One region of the Enterobacter sp. SM3 genome, then DNA from elsewhere that is predicted to be linked to it. Evidence: predicted binding sites of a transcription regulator. Region 1 holds the regulator's gene; the other holds the start of a gene.

Region 1 (7,801 bases):
TGGCAACCCTAACTGCACCAGACGCGTCATGATGCTCCAGTCCGGCGTGCTAAATCTGTTCTCGTTGCGAATATCGCGCATGGAACGGGCGTGTTTTACATAGGTGATCATCGCGAAAAACATCACCCAGTAAACGGCTGCCGTCGCCACGCCGCAGCCGACGCCGCCCAGCTCCGGCATCCCGAAGTGACCGTAAATAAAGATATAGTTCACTGGAATATTGACCAGCAGGCCGATAAAGCCCATCACCATCCCGGGCTTGGTTTTCGCCAGGCCCTCACACTGGTTACGCGCCACCTGGAAAAAGAGGTAGCCGGGCGCACCCCAGAGCAGGGCGCGCAGATAGCCCACGGCTTTATCAGCCAGTGCCGGGTCAATGTTATGCATAGCGCGAATGATATGGCCCGCGTTCCAGAGCACAACCATGATCAGCACGGAGACAAACCCTGCCAGCCAGAAACCCTGACGAACCTGGTGGGCAATGCGCTCGCGACGACCCGAGCCATTGAGCTGAGCGATAACAGGCGTGAGCGCGAGCAGCAGACCGTGGCCGAACAGGATGGCCGGAAGCCAGATTGACGTGCCGATAGCAACGGCCGCCATATCGGTGGCGCTGTAGCCACCTGCCATTACCGTATCCACAAATCCCATTGCGGTCTGGGCCACTTGCGCGACGATCACTGGTATAGCCAGTGCCAATAACTGGCGCGCTTCATTCATGTACTTCTGCACGTGAACACCTTTATTTTGTAGTTATTTGAGAGACTAAAAAAGCCGCCTTAACTGGCAGCAAGAAGAAAATGCAGGGGGGTGCCAGCTATTGTAGCGGGCTTTAGCTATTTATCTAGTGAAAAAATCGCCAGAAAATGCGCTCTGCTGGCAACCTCTTTTTCCAACTGTTATTGTGGTGGGATTAAACGGTGTCACCACCGTCCGGAAAAAACAGGAGTTGTAAGCATGTTTACTGGTATTGTGCAGGGCACCGCCAAAGTGGTGTCCATTGATGAAAAACCTAATTTCCGTACTCATGTTGTTGAGCTGCCGGAATATATGCTTGAGGGCATTGAAACCGGCGCGTCGATCGCCCATAACGGCTGCTGCCTGACCGTTACCGAAATTAACGGCAATCAGATTAGCTTTGATTTAATGAAAGAGACGCTGCGCATCACCAACCTGGGCGAGCTGGCGGTGGGAGATACCGTCAACGTTGAGCGTGCGGCGAAGTTCAGCGATGAGATTGGCGGCCACCTGATGTCCGGGCACATCATGACCACCGCTGAAGTGGCGAAAATCGTGACCTCGGAAAATAACCGTCAAATCTGGTTTAAAATGCAGGATCCTTCATTAATGAAATACATCCTCTATAAAGGATTTATTGGCATCGATGGGATTAGCCTGACGGTGGGTGAAGTAACGCCCACGCGTTTTTGCGTGCATTTAATTCCTGAAACGCTGCAGCGCACCACGCTGGGTGCGAAAAAACTGGGACACCGCGTGAATATTGAAATCGATCCGCAAACCCAGGCGGTGGTGGATACGGTTGAGCGCGTGCTGGCAGCAAAAGAAGCCGCAATAATAAAGACCGCCGCAGAAGAAGAATAAAAAAATAACCCCGGGTATCCGGGGTTATTTTTTAGCGTGCGACACGGAGTCCGTGTTCAATCCCACGGCTGAATACCACCTGCCAGAGCTGAATATCCCGTGCGCGAAACGCCCCCGCGCAGGCATTCAGATAATAGCTAAACATCCGCTTGAATCGTTCAGAATAGTTGTCCGCAATCTCAGGCCAGGTCTCCTGAAAACGAGCATGCCATGCCATCAACGTGGTGTCGTAATCCGCGCCAAAGTTATGCCAGTCTTCCATTACGAAATGGGGTTCACTGGCGTTGGCGATCTGGCGAACGGACGGTAAACAGCCATTCGGAAAGATGTATTTGTTGATCCACGGGTCAACGTTATTGTCGGTCCGCTTAGAGCCAATGGTGTGCAGCAGGAAGATGCCGTCCGGTTTCAGATTACGATCCACCACCTCAAAATAGGTATCGTAGTTTTTCGGCCCGACGTGCTCGAACATGCCGACGGAAACGATTCGGTCAAACTGTTCGTTCAGGTCACGGTAGTCCTGCAGCCGGATATCGACATCGAGACCCTGGCAGCGCTCTCGCGCCATTTTTTGCTGTTCCGCTGAAATCGTCACGCCGACGACGCTGACGCCATAGTGCTTCGCCATAAAATACGCCAGCCCGCCCCAGCCGCAGCCGATATCCAGCACGCGCATACCGGGCTGCAGCTGCAGCTTCTCGCTAATCAGACGCAGCTTGGCCTGCTGGGCCTCTTCAAGCGTCGACGCCTCTTTCCAGTAGGCGCAGGAGTACTGCATGAAAGGGTCCAGCATACGGCTGAACAGGTCGTTGCCAAGATCGTAGTGCTCTTTGCCAACGATCCACGCGCGTTTTTTACTTTGCAGATTGAACAGTCGGGCAGACGCGACGCGCAGGGTGTCTTTCAGATTGCGAGGGAGTTGATTTTCAAGACCGGCACGCAGCACGCTGGCGAAAAAGGTATCCAGACGTTCGCACTCCCACCAGCCGTCCATATAGCTTTCTCCCAGGCCTAACGATCCCTCTCGCAACACGCGTTTAAAAAAGTCGGGATGTTTAACCTGAGGATCGGATGGCGATGATCCATTGATAGTGATGCCTGCTCGACCTAACAGTTCACTGACGATCCGGGACCAGTTATCGTCCGGAACGCTGACTTCTTCTATACACGATGAACTCATAGCTTCTCCATCACCCTACTGTGATCAGAACCTTAAAACAGCGTAGACGCTTTTTTTGGTTTGTGAGAAATCTCACGGTAAATACCGCGAGGCTAATATCCGACGTAGAACAGAGGAAGGGAGATAACCCTTGCCGAAATGCCTTCCATGGTAAAACGGGAGCGCTCCGGCTCCCGTTAACACTTAATATTTATCGTATTTAATCGAACCAAATTTAGTATAGGCCTCAAAATTTGGTGATTCAATAGAAAATTCTTAGCAACCTAATCACTGAAAATTAACATGATTTCCGGCGCGATTATGCATGCGACGTTTCAACCTGAGTGCGGTTGTCCTGCTCACGCTGCGCGGCTGCCTGCATGCGATAGCCCATCACAGCCAGCGCGACGGTCACCAGCATCACGCTGGTGGTGGTCAGGAGCGGCGTGGCAATCAGCGCCGAGACCACCAGGCTTGCCAGGAAGCACAGCCCCAGCTGCAGGGTGTTCTGCAGCGCGGCGGCGCGGCCCGTCGCCTGCGGGAACGGACGCAGCGCCTGGGCCACGACAATCGGGTAAATCGCCCCGTTCGCGACGGCCATCACGCAGAATGGGATCAAAATTTCAGCCAGACCGGCACCCGGAATAAAGCCAACGGCCCAGGTCCCGACGACGCTCAGCGCATACAGCACCAGCAGCCATGGCAGCATCTGCTGACCTTCCCACTTTTGCAGCGCCGCGCGGCAGCCGTACCCGCCCACCAGGAACGCGATAGTCTGCGGAACGTAGCTCAGGCCGATGGCTGCCGGGCTGTAGCCCATATCGTGAAGAATAAACGGCGAACCGGTGAGCCACGCGAAAAAGCTTGCCGAGCAGGCGGCATAGATCAGGACATTGCCGCGATACGCTTTGGTGCTGAGCAGGGACGTGAAGGTAATCGGCTTCGCGTCAGCATGCGCTTCTTTTTTATGCGCGGGCTTGAGGGCGAACGCCGGCAGCATCAGTACCAGGGTAATGGCAAACAGCGTGGCGAAGATGGCCTGCCAGTCGAAATGCGCGAGGATCCAGCTGCCCAGCAGAGGGGCGAGGGCAGGTGAGAGACCCACCAGCGGCATAATGGTGGCGAAAATACGGTTAGTGCGGTTAGCCGGGTAATAGTCGGTGACCAGCGCCTGCCAGGTCACGGCCGCGGCACAGACGCCCACGGCCTGAATAAAACGCAGCACCAGCAGCCAGGTAGCATCGCGTACCCACAGCATCCCCAGGCAGCCCACGGCAAAAATGGCCAGGCCCAGCAGCAGTACCGGTTTACGACCAAAGCGATCCGAGAGCGGTCCCCAGAGAAGCTGTGCGAAGGCAAAACCGGCGAGGAATAAACTCAGGCTGGCGCTGATGGCGGCAGCCGGGGTTTGCAAATCTTCCTGCATGGCGGCAAACGCCGGCAGGTACATATCGGTGGCCAAAAAGCCCAGCACGCTTAAGCCGCCGAGCCAGACTAAAAAACCGTTCCTGGGTTGCATTATTTTATTCTCCTGAGGAGGCAGGTATACATTGGCGCTGAGTGTAGGGAGTGCAAAGCCGCTTGTGAAACGCTAATATTTGGCGGGTGCATTCAAATTTTTTGCAGGCAGAAAATGTGGTCAGATTATTCTCTTGAAGTGGTCGATGCTGTTGCGCGTAACGGTAGCTTTAGCGGTGCGGCGCAGGAGCTGCACCGCGTCCCTTCGGCAATCAGCTACACGGTGCGTCAGCTGGAGGAGTGGCTGGCGGTTCCGCTGTTTGAACGGCGGCATCGTGATGTGGAATTAACGCCCGCAGGCGCGTGGTTTTTGAAGGAAGGGCGTTCTGTTATCAAAAAAATGCAGATCACCCGCGAACAGTGTCAGCAGATCGCCAACGGCTGGCGGGGACATCTTTCCATCGCGGTGGACAACATCGTTAAGCCGGAACGCACCCGGCAGATGATCGTCGACTTCTATCGTCATTTTTCGGATGTCGAGCTGCGGGTCTCGCAGGAGGTGTTCAACGGCGTCTGGGATGCGCTGGCGGACGGCAGGGCAGAGATGGCGATTGGGGCCACGCAGGCGATCCCGGTCGGGGGGCGTTACGCTTTTCGCGATATGGGGATGCTGAGCTGGAAGTGCGTGGTGGCAAGCAATCATCCGCTGGCGGCGATGGAAGGGCCGCTGAGCGATGATACGCTGCGGAACTGGCCGTCGCTGGTGCTGGAGGATACGTCCCGTTCATTGCCCAAGCGTATTACCTGGCTTCTTGACAACCAGCGGCGGGTGGTGGCGCCTGACTGGGAATCGTCGGCGACGTGCCTCAGTGCCGGACTGTGCGTCGCGATGGTGCCCGTTCATTTCGCGCGTCCGCGCATCGATACCGGAGAGTGGGTTGAGCTGACGCTGGAGAATCCGTTCCCGGATGCGGCCTGCTGCCTCACCTGGCAGCAAAATGATGTCTCGCCTGCGATGGCCTGGCTGCTGGATTATCTGGGAGACAGCGAAACGCTAAATCGGGAATGGTTACGGGAGCCAGCGTAGCTGGCCCCGTAAGGCGATTAACGACGGTAGTCGCGGAACGGACCATCCGCAACGGAACGGCGTTCGATAAGACGCGGGTGAACTTCAATGGACTGCGACTCTTCACGCTTGTTGACGATCCTGTCCATAAGCATATTGAAGGCCGTTTCGCCCAGCGAATCTTTCGGCTGGTGAATGGTGGTCAGCGCTGGCGTGAAGAAACGCGCGTTACGCACGTTGTCATACCCGATCACGGAAATATCCTGCGGGACGCGCAGGCCCAGCTCGTCGGCAGCGCAGAGCGCGCCCATCGCCATGATGTCGCCTCCGCAGAAAACGGCTGTCGGACGGTGCGGCTGAGAGACGATTTGCTGCATCGCGCGGTAGCCCGATTCCGGCTCAAAGTCGCCCTGCACAATCCAGTTTTCCGGCACGTTGATCAGCGCTTCTTCCATCGCTTTCATAAAACCGGCCAGACGGCCCGCGCCGGTGTTGCGCTCCAGCGGACCGGGGATCACGCCAATCTCGCGGTGACCGCGTTCGATCAGATAACGACCGGCCATATAGCCGCCTTCAAAGGCGTTATCGATAACGGAATCGGTGAAATCCGCGCGCGCTTCGCCCCAGTCCATCACCACCATCGGAATGTGGCGATACTCTTCCAGCATCGACAGCACGGATTCGGGGTACTCGGAACACATCACCAGCAGGCCATCAACGCGCTTTTGCGCCATCATCGACAGGTAGGCGCGCTGTTTTTCAATGCTGTTCCATGCGTTGCCCAGAATCAGGGTATAGCCTTTCTGGAAGCAGTTTTTTTCAACCGCTTCAATGATCTCGGCAAAATAGGCCGCTTCACTGCTGGTCGCCAGCAATCCAATGGACTTGGTGTGATTAACCTTGAGGCTACGCGCAACCGCGCTTGGCGAATAGTGCAGCTCTTTGATCGCTGCCCAGACGGCATTGCGCGTCTCTTCCGCCACGAAGCGGGTTTTGTTAATTACATGTGATACGGTTGTAGTGGAAACGTTTGCGCGTTTTGCTACGTCTTTAATTGTTGCCATTAAATGTCACTCCAGACCATATCCTAAACTCCTGAAAAATTTGAAGGTAAACGTTTGCCTTCTCTCACCCTTATCTCGCAATGTTGAATTGCGGCACGCCGGGAAAACGACACGGGACGTCAGGAGGGGGTCAATGGCCGGTACGCTAATAAATTTAGCGTGGAATTTTGTCCTATCTTGATGAAAAGGGGAAGAGGTAAAGTGGTTATCAGTATAAATCCAGGAAGATTTTTGACGTAATCTGTGCAAAAATGAGCAAGCTCACTTTTCGTGTGGGGATTAAAAGGAGAAAAATTGATGAGTTCCGATCTTAAGTTTTCGCTGTTCACCACCGTTGTTGTGCTGGCTCTGATTGTCGCGGCCGGTCTGACGGCAGCGCTGCACTGATTTACGCGGAGGGAGAGCCTTCTCCCTCCCGACTCCCCGGATTGTTACTTCTCTGGCAAAAATCTTTTGCCATTTTGTTAACTTCTCATTTTTTGTGATTGATGTCATGCTTTCCGCTTCTTTGTTCTGTGTCACCACATGACACGGCATCCGGAGTTGACGCATGAAAATCAATTTTCCCCTGCTGGCCCTGGCGATTGGCGCTTTTGGGATTGGCACCACTGAATTCTCCCCGATGGGGTTACTGCCCGTTATTGCCCGGGGCGTAGACGTCTCGATCCCTGCGGCAGGCATGTTAATCAGCGCCTACGCTATCGGCGTGATGGTAGGGGCGCCGCTGATGACGCTTCTGCTTTCGCACCGCGCGCGCCGCAATGCGCTGATTTTCCTGATGGCGATCTTCACCCTGGGCAACGTGCTTTCGGCGATTGCGCCGGACTACACCACATTGATGCTGTCACGCATTCTGACCAGCCTTAACCACGGCGCGTTCTTTGGGCTGGGGTCGGTCGTGGCTGCCAGCGTGGTGCCAAAACATAAGCAGGCGAGCGCCGTGGCAACCATGTTTATGGGGCTAACGATTGCCAACATCGGCGGGGTGCCTGCGGCAACCTGGCTGGGGGAAGCGATCGGCTGGCGTATGTCCTTCCTGGCGACTGCCGGGCTGGGCGTGGTTGCGATGGTGGCGTTGTTCTTCTCCTTGCCGAAAGGCAGCGCGGGGGAACGTCCTGACGTGCGTAGAGAACTGTCGGTGCTGATGCGTCCGCAGGTGCTCTCCGCGCTGCTCACCACCGTGCTGGGGGCAGGGGCGATGTTTACCCTCTACACCTATATTTCACCGGTATTGCATGACATCACCCACGCAACGCCACTCTTTGTGACCGCGATGCTGGTGCTGATTGGCGTGGGCTTCTCGATCGGTAACTATCTCGGCGGGAAATTTGCCGACCGTTCCGTGAGCGGGACGCTGAAGGGCTTCTTAACCCTGCTGATTGTCATCATGATTGCCATTCCGTGGCTGGCGCGTAATGAGTTTGGGGCCGCGATCGCGATGGTCGTCTGGGG
Region 2 (7,801 bases), 1.9 Mb from region 1:
CGGGGGACGTGCAGTTCTACCTGCCGGAAGGACGCTGGACGCACCTGTGGCTCAACGACGAAATTCAGGGCAGCCGCTGGCATAAGCAGCTGCACGATTTTATGAGTCTGCCGGTCTACGTGCGCGATAACACCCTGCTGGCGCTGGGTAACAATAACCAGAAGCCGGACTACGCGTGGAATGAGGGGACGGCCTTCCAGCTGTTTAACCTGGACGACGGCGCAACGGCGGTGAGCGAAGTCCCTGCGGCGGACGGCTCCGTGGCGTTTACGCTGAAGGCGTCACGTCGGGGCGACATCGTGACCTTTACCGGCGCGGGAGACGCGCAAAACTGGTCGGTGTGCTTGCGCAACGTGCAGAAGGTGAGCGGCGTGAAGGGCGGTTCACACGCGGGCAGCGAGTGGGGTGTGGTGCTGAAAGCCGAGGGGAATGAGGTGGTGGTTCACTTCTGAGCCGTAAAAATGCCCGGTGGCGCTTCGCTTACCGGGCCTACATGGGATCGTAGGCCGGGTAAGGCGTAGCCGCCACCCGGCTTGTTTATTGCATCGGTGGTGAAACCACACCGCCCGTCATCGTCTGCTGCACCTGCTGTTTATCCATATTCACCGCGTTCAGCTTACCGTTCACCGTTGGCTTCAACGGTGCGCTGGCCTGCACGCTGCCGCTGGCGGTGAGCTGAATATTGCCGTCGCCCGTAATCGGCAGCGCAGGCCAGCCCCACTGCTGCAGTACGTTGAGCGGCACGCCGCGACCGTTCAGACTCACCGTGGTCTGCCGCTGCGGAAGCTGTGAAACCGTCGCCGTGGCTTCCAGAATACCTTTCTCGGTAAACGCGCTCAGGTCGGTAATGTTCACCGTGGCGGCGTTTGCATTCAGCGCCAGCGACGGACGGCGCACGTCCACGCGGTTAAAGGTTGCGGCCGCACCGTTCAATGTTGCGCTGCCGTCCCAGATACCCCACTGGCGATCTTTCACCAGCTGCAGGTTTGCGCCATAGCCGTCCAGAGAGGTGATCTGCCACGGGAAGGCGGGATCGATGTCGATCACCAGGTTGCGGCTCAGGCCGAATTTTTGCAGCGTGACGCTGTTCAGCCATTCCGGCAGAGGCTCCATCCACAGCGTTTTCCAGTTCTGCGGCAGGGTGTATTCCAGCCCGGCGATAGCGACATCGTCCAGCACCAGCGCTTTACCGTCGCGCAGCCAGCTGCCGGAGGTGCGTACCATGCCGCCCTCCCAGCGGGAGGTGAACTGACGCAGTGCCATACCCTGTGGGGAAAACTCCGCATTCAGGATCGGGTCGAAAAGATGCAGCGAGCCGTAGATTAACTCGCTGGCGTTCATGGACAGGCGGCCTTCCTGGCTCTGCCAGTCGCCTTTGCTTAACGTCAGGTTGCGCAGGCTTAAGTCGAGATCGGTCACCGCCCAGTCCGGGCCCTGAAGCCGGGCGTCGGTCACGTCCAGACGACCAATCTGCAGAGAGGGGATGGTGGCCAGCGGCGCGAAGAACGCCATCAGCGTTTTATCGCTCTGCAGGCGGATCTCGTTCAGGCGCATGGTGTCGATAATCCAGCTCCCGTCGGCGTTGCGCAGGGCGGAGCCGGTGAGCGAGCCGCGGGCCATATCGGCACCAATCGTTTTCAGCACCACCTCCTTGCCGTTAAGCTGGCCTTCGATCAGCACGTTGGTGGCCGGTACGCCGTTCAGGGTCAGCGAGCCTGCGCTCATCTGAATCTGCGCGTTGTTCCCCAGCACGTTGCCCGCTTCCGGCTGCCACGGGCTGACGCCGCCCGTGACCTTCTGCGCGCTCAGGTCCCATTCGGTATTCGGGCTGTTAAACGCCATGTCGTTCAACTGCAGGCAATCCGCCTGGAAAGGCAGCGGCGCCGTCTGGGGCGAGAGATTCAGCGTGCCGTCGAACAGGGTGATGGTATCCATATGCAGCGGATCGGTTATCTGGCGGCTGCTCAGGCCAATATCGACTTTTTTGGCTACCAGCGTGGCGGGTTTACCGTCCCGACCGAAGGTGACGTTTTCCAGAATGATGTGGGAAGGCGACGAAAAGCGGTGATTCATCTTGTCGAAACTGAGTTCGTAGTCGGTATTCACCGTCACCCAGCTGCTGACCTGAGACGCGCCCCAGCGGGTCTGGAGCAGAATGTAGAGCGCCAGCATCACAATGAGCAGGGCTACCAGAAGATAGATGAGGAGCTTTCCAATAAATTTCATGGTCTTCCATCCCGCAAAACGCACATAAGGGAGTTATGCACGATTTATGCGCAATCCTCAAGGCGGGAATGGTGTAATTAGATGTCACGGCAGGCATTGACTGCCTGCCGTGAAGAGGATCAGTTCTTTTCAGGCGGGAAAACGAGGTTCAGTACGATAGCGGTGATACCGCCCGCGGCAATGCCGGAAGAGAGCAGGTTTTTCACCCAGTCAGGCGCAAACTGCAGGATCAGCGGCTGCTGGGAAACACCCAGACCGACGGCCAGCGACAGCGCGATAATCATGATCGCGCGGCGGTTCAGCGGCTCGCGGGAGACGATACGCACGCCGGAGGCCGCGATAGTCCCGAACATCACCAGCGTTGCGCCGCCCAGCACCGGCTCAGGGATGTGCTGCACAAAGCCGCTTACCGCCGGGAACAGGCCGAGGACGATCAGCATCAGCGCCACCACAAAACCGACGTAGCGGCTGGCCACGCCGGTCAGCTGGATCACGCCGTTGTTCTGACCAAAGCAGGAGTTCGGGAAGGTGTTGAATACGGCAGAGACAAACGAGTTCAAACCGTTTGCCAGCACGCCGCCTTTCAGGCGCTTCATGTACAGCGGGCCGGACACCGGCTGCTCGGAGACGTCGGAGGTGGCGGTGATATCACCGATAGTCTCCAGAGAGGTGATCATAAAGACCAGCATCAGCGGCAGGAGCAGGCCCCAGTCAATGCCCAGTCCGTAGTAAAGCGGCGTAGGGACGGTGATCAGCGCGCTGTTGGTCGGCGCGGTGTTCTCAGGCAGCATGCCCAGCGCCCACGCCAGCAGGTAACCCGCCGCCATGGCGATCACCAGCGAGGCGACGCGCAGGTAAGGGTTACGCTGACGGTTAAGCAGAATAATGATCGCCAGCACCACGCCCGCCAGCAGCAGGTTTTTCGGCGCGCCGAAGGTGTGGTCGCTCATTGCGGCATAACCGCCGCCGATGGACGTCAGGCCCACCTGGATCAGCGACAGGCCGATAATCATCACGACGACGCCGGAAACCAGCGGGGTGATGACGCGGCGTGCCAGATGCAGAACGCGGGAGATCACCATCTCCGTACAGCTGGCCAGCATCAGCGTGCCGAACAGCGCCGCCATCATGGTCGGAACATCCGCACCGCCGGTTTTGAGCGCCGTACCGCCCATGATCAGCGGTGCCACGAAGTTAAAGCTGGTGCCCTGAATCGACAATAATCCCGACCCTACCGGACCCCACGCTTTAATTTGAATAATCGAGGCCACGCCGGAGGCGAAGAGAGACATGCTGATAATGTGCTGCGTGTCCTGCGCCGGTAAACCGAGCGCCTGGCAAATCAGCAGCGCCGGGGTGATCACCGCAACAAACATCGCCAGAAGATGCTGGCAGGCGGCGAAAAGCGTTTGCGGCAGCGGCGGGCGGTCTTCAAGGCGGTAAATCAGTTCGCTATTTTGCTTCTGCGCAATCGGTTGCGCATCAGGCGACTCTATGGTGTTAACGGACATCGGCGGCAATCCCACGGTGGAAAAGCGGGCATTTTATCTGACCACCTGGTAAAAGCAAACGATTGCCAGCAAAAAAAGGGAAGAAAATCTGCCGCTGTGAGCAGGTTTTCTACAACGCATCGGGAAAAAAAATTACACTTTTTCGCGCCGGGAGCTCATGAAGAGCGCAAACCGGCCCAGGATAACGCCGCGTGTGTATGGAACACGCGCATAACAGGAGCCTTCTATGATTCATCTCGATACGTTGTCGACCCTTGTTGCCGCAACGCTGGTCTTACTGCTTGGCCGTAAGCTGGTACATAGCGTTTCCCTTCTGAAGAAATACACCATTCCTGAACCTGTCGCCGGCGGTCTGCTGGTGGCGCTGGCCCTGCTGATACTGAAAAAAAGCATGGGCTGGGAAATTGATTTTGACATGTCCCTGAAAGACCCGCTAATGCTGGCCTTCTTTGCCACCATCGGCCTGAACGCCAACCTGGCAAGCCTGCGGGCGGGCGGTAAAGTGCTCGGCGTATTCCTGATTGTGGTGGTGGGGCTGCTGCTGATGCAAAACGCCATCGGCATCGGGATGGCGACGCTGCTGGGGCTGGATCCGCTGATGGGGCTGCTGGCGGGGTCGATTACCCTTTCGGGCGGTCACGGTACCGGAGCTGCGTGGAGCAAGCTGTTCATCGAGCGCTACGGGTTTGAAAACGCGACGGAGGTGGCGATGGCCTGTGCGACCTTTGGTCTGGTGCTAGGTGGCCTGATTGGCGGCCCGGTGGCGCGGTATCTGGTTAAACACTCCACCACGCCCAACGGCAGGCCTGACGATGAGCTGGTGCCGACCGCGTTCGAAAAGCCGGACGTCGGGCGCAGCATTACCTCGCTGGTGCTGATTGAAACCATCGCGACGATCGCCATCTGCTTGACCGTGGGCAAAGTGGTTGCGCAATGGCTGGCGGGCTCGGCGTTTGAACTGCCGACGTTTGTTTGCGTGCTGTTTATCGGGGTGATCCTGAGCAACGGTCTGGCGCTGATGGGCTTCTACCGCGTGTTTGAACGGGCGGTATCGGTGCTCGGCAACGTCTGCCTGTCGCTGTTCTTGGCGATGGCGCTGATGAGCCTCAAGCTGTGGGAGCTGGCCTCGCTGGCGCTGCCGATGGTGGCGATTCTGGCGGTGCAGGCGCTGTTTATGGCGCTGTACGCCATGTTCGTGACCTGGCGCATGATGGGCAAAAACTACGATGCGGCGGTGCTGGCGGCGGGTCACTGCGGGTTTGGCCTGGGGGCTACCCCAACGGCTATCGCCAACATGCAGGCGATCACCGAACGGTTCGGGCCATCGCACATGGCGTTTCTGGTGGTCCCGATGGTTGGCGCCTTCTTCATTGATATCGTCAACGCGCTGGTGATCAAGCTGTACCTGATGTTGCCGATGTTTGCCTGAGATCAGGCGTTGGAATAGCGCTCGGTTTCCGGCATCCAGCGCTCAATTAACGCTGCCGCCTGTTCGGGGTAGCGTTCATGAATATGGCGAGCCAGGCGCTGAACTTCGGGGATCATCGCCTGATCGCGCAGCAAATCCGCCACTTTGAATTCCGCGTTCCCCGTCTGACGCGTGCCGAGCAGTTCGCCCGGGCCGCGGATCTCCAGGTCTTTTTGCGCAATCACAAAACCGTCGTTGCTGTCGCGCAGCACCTGCAACCGCATCTGGGCGGTTTTTGAGAGCGGGGCTTTGTAGAGCAGTACGCAGTGGGACGCTACCGCGCCACGACCAACGCGCCCGCGCAGCTGGTGGAGCTGGGCAAGGCCGAGACGTTCCGGGTTTTCGATGATCATCAGGCTGGAATTCGGGACGTCCACGCCGACTTCGATCACCGTGGTGGCGATCAGCAGATGCAAATCACCCTGTTTGAACGACTGCATCACCGCCTGTTTTTCGGCGGGCTTCATGCGTCCGTGAACCAGACCCACGTTCAGCTCCGGCAGCGCCAGCTTAAGCTCTTCCCACGTTGCTTCGGCAGCCTGTGCTTCCAGCAGTTCAGACTCTTCAATCAGCGTACAGACCCAGTAGGCCTGACGCCCTTCATGGGTGCAGGCGTTGCGCACGCGGTCGATGATATCGCTGCGGCGCGTGTCAGGAATCGCGACCGTTGTGACCGGCGTACGGCCCGGCGGCAGTTCGTCAATGGTGGAGGTATCCAGATCGGCGTAGGCGGTCATCGCCAGGGTGCGCGGAATCGGCGTGGCGGTCATGATCAGCTGGTGCGGGTGGAAGCCCTGCTGCAGGCCTTTCTCCCACAGTGCCAGACGCTGATGCACGCCGAAGCGGTGCTGCTCGTCGATAATCACCAGCGCAAGACCGTTAAACTGCACCTGCTCCTGGAAGATGGCGTGCGTGCCGACAATCATCTGCACCTGCCCGCTGGCAATAGCCTCCTGTTGCGCAAGACGCGCTTTGCCTTTTTGCTTCCCGGCAAGCCAGCCCACTTCAATCCCCAGCGGCGCAAACCAGGCGCGGAAATTATTGGCGTGCTGCTCGGCCAGCAGCTCGGTCGGCGCCATCAGCGCCACCTGTTTACCGTGGGCGATCGCGCGCAGGGCCGCCAGCGCGGCGACCAGCGTTTTACCGGAACCTACGTCGCCCTGCACCAGGCGCATCATCGGCACGTCGAGCGCCATATCGCGTTCGATTTCGGCGGTGACGCGCGCCTGTGCGCCGGTGGGTTTAAACGGCAGCGAGGCCAGCAGCTTATCTTTGAGCTCATCACGCGGGCTTAAGGGCTGGGCATGGAAACGCTGTGCGCCCGCGCGAAGCGCCAGCATGCTCAGGTTATGGGCCAGTAATTCCTCAAGGATAAGACGCTGTTGGGCGGGGTGTTTGCCGCTTTCTAAATCGCTGAGCTGCAGCGTTGGCGGCGGGCGGTGCAGGGTGCGCAGCGCCTCGGGCAGGCTCATCATGCCCTGCGCCAGCTCGGGCGGCAGCAGTTCGGTAATGGCGCAGGTATCCAGCAGCTCCAGCGCCTGATCGGTGAGCTTACGCAGCGTCGCCTGCTTGATGCCTTCGGTCGTTGGGTAAACCGGGGTGAGCGTCTCCTGCATTTCCGGCGTGCTGAGATCGCCCTGCACGCGGTACTCCGGGTGGATCATCTCTGCGCCGTATTTCCCGCGTTTGGCTTCGCCATAGGCCAGCACCCTGCGGCCCGTCGCCAGGCTGTTTTTCATCGCCGCGCTGAAGTTGAAAAAACGCATGGTGAGAATGCCGGTGCCGTCGCTGATCTGGCAGGTCATCATCCGGCGTCCGCCGAAGGTGATGTTGCAGTTCAGGACCTCGCCTTCAACGGTGGCGTAAATCGCGGGAAGGAGATCGCCAATCTTGTAGAGCTGGGTGCGGTCTTCGTAACGCAGGGGGAGGTGAAGCAGGAGATCCTGCACGGTGTGCAGGCCAATTTTTGCCAGCTTATTGCTTTGCGCCGCGCCCACGCCCGTCAGGCTGTTAAGCGGGATGGCATCCAGCAGGCGGCCTTTCATCGCTTACCCGGCGTACTGCATGGTGGCCCACCACTCGGCATCGGCTTCAATTTCGCCCTGCGCGTTGACGTGGGGGTAAGGCAATTTTTTCTGCTTCGCAACGCGAGCCAGCACCGGATAACCACCTTCAAACAGCAGGCGCTGCTGTTCCTCTTCCGGCAGCATGCTGTTGCTGCGCTCGTACATCCCGGCGTTCTGACGCTGGCGCTGCGCTTCATACAGAATGAGCGCGGACGCCACGGAGACGTTGAGAGACTGGACCATGCCGATCATCGGAATGATGATGTCCCGATCCGCCAGATCCAGCGCTTCCCGGGTGATCCCGGTTTTCTCCTGACCCATCAAAATGCAGGTCGGGCGGGTGTAGTCGATCTCGCGGAAATCTACGGCTTTAGCGGACAGGTTAGTGGCCAGGATCTGCATCCCGCGCCCTTTCAGGTGCGATACGGCTTCGCCAATGGTGTGATGATTTTTGACAGACACCCAGCTGTTGCTGCCTGCCGCCGCCGAGACCGTATTGCGCATACGGCCGTCCGGCCAGACGGCGTGCA

Evidence for each region. The regulator PurR, encoded in region 1, represses purine synthesis genes. The targets are predictions, from matches to a motif close to CANGCAAACGTTTGCNTG.
Region 2: a site for PurR is predicted at 3,789-3,806, ahead of gltS (sodium/glutamate symporter). Genes of this name have one in related genera too.

Annotation. Positions count from the first base shown of each region.
Region 1 covers NZ_CP099971.1:2,023,313-2,031,113, forward strand. The annotation lists gene mdtK (MdtK family multidrug efflux MATE transporter) at 1-732, opposite strand, end outside; gene GVO84_RS09555 (riboflavin synthase) at 958-1,602, shown strand; gene cfa (cyclopropane fatty acyl phospholipid synthase) at 1,634-2,782, opposite strand; gene punC (purine nucleoside transporter PunC) at 3,081-4,280, opposite strand; gene punR (DNA-binding transcriptional activator PunR) at 4,395-5,306, shown strand; gene purR (HTH-type transcriptional repressor PurR) at 5,324-6,349, opposite strand; gene GVO84_RS09580 (YnhF family membrane protein) at 6,647-6,736, shown strand; gene GVO84_RS09585 (MFS transporter) at 6,900-7,801, shown strand, end outside.
Region 2 covers NZ_CP099971.1:119,523-127,323, forward strand. The annotation lists gene yicI (alpha-xylosidase) at 1-452, shown strand, start outside; gene GVO84_RS00475 (AsmA family protein) at 538-2,226, opposite strand; gene xanP (xanthine/proton symporter XanP) at 2,346-3,737, opposite strand; gene gltS (sodium/glutamate symporter) at 3,964-5,166, shown strand; gene recG (ATP-dependent DNA helicase RecG) at 5,169-7,250, opposite strand; gene trmH (tRNA (guanosine(18)-2'-O)-methyltransferase TrmH) at 7,254-7,801, opposite strand, start outside.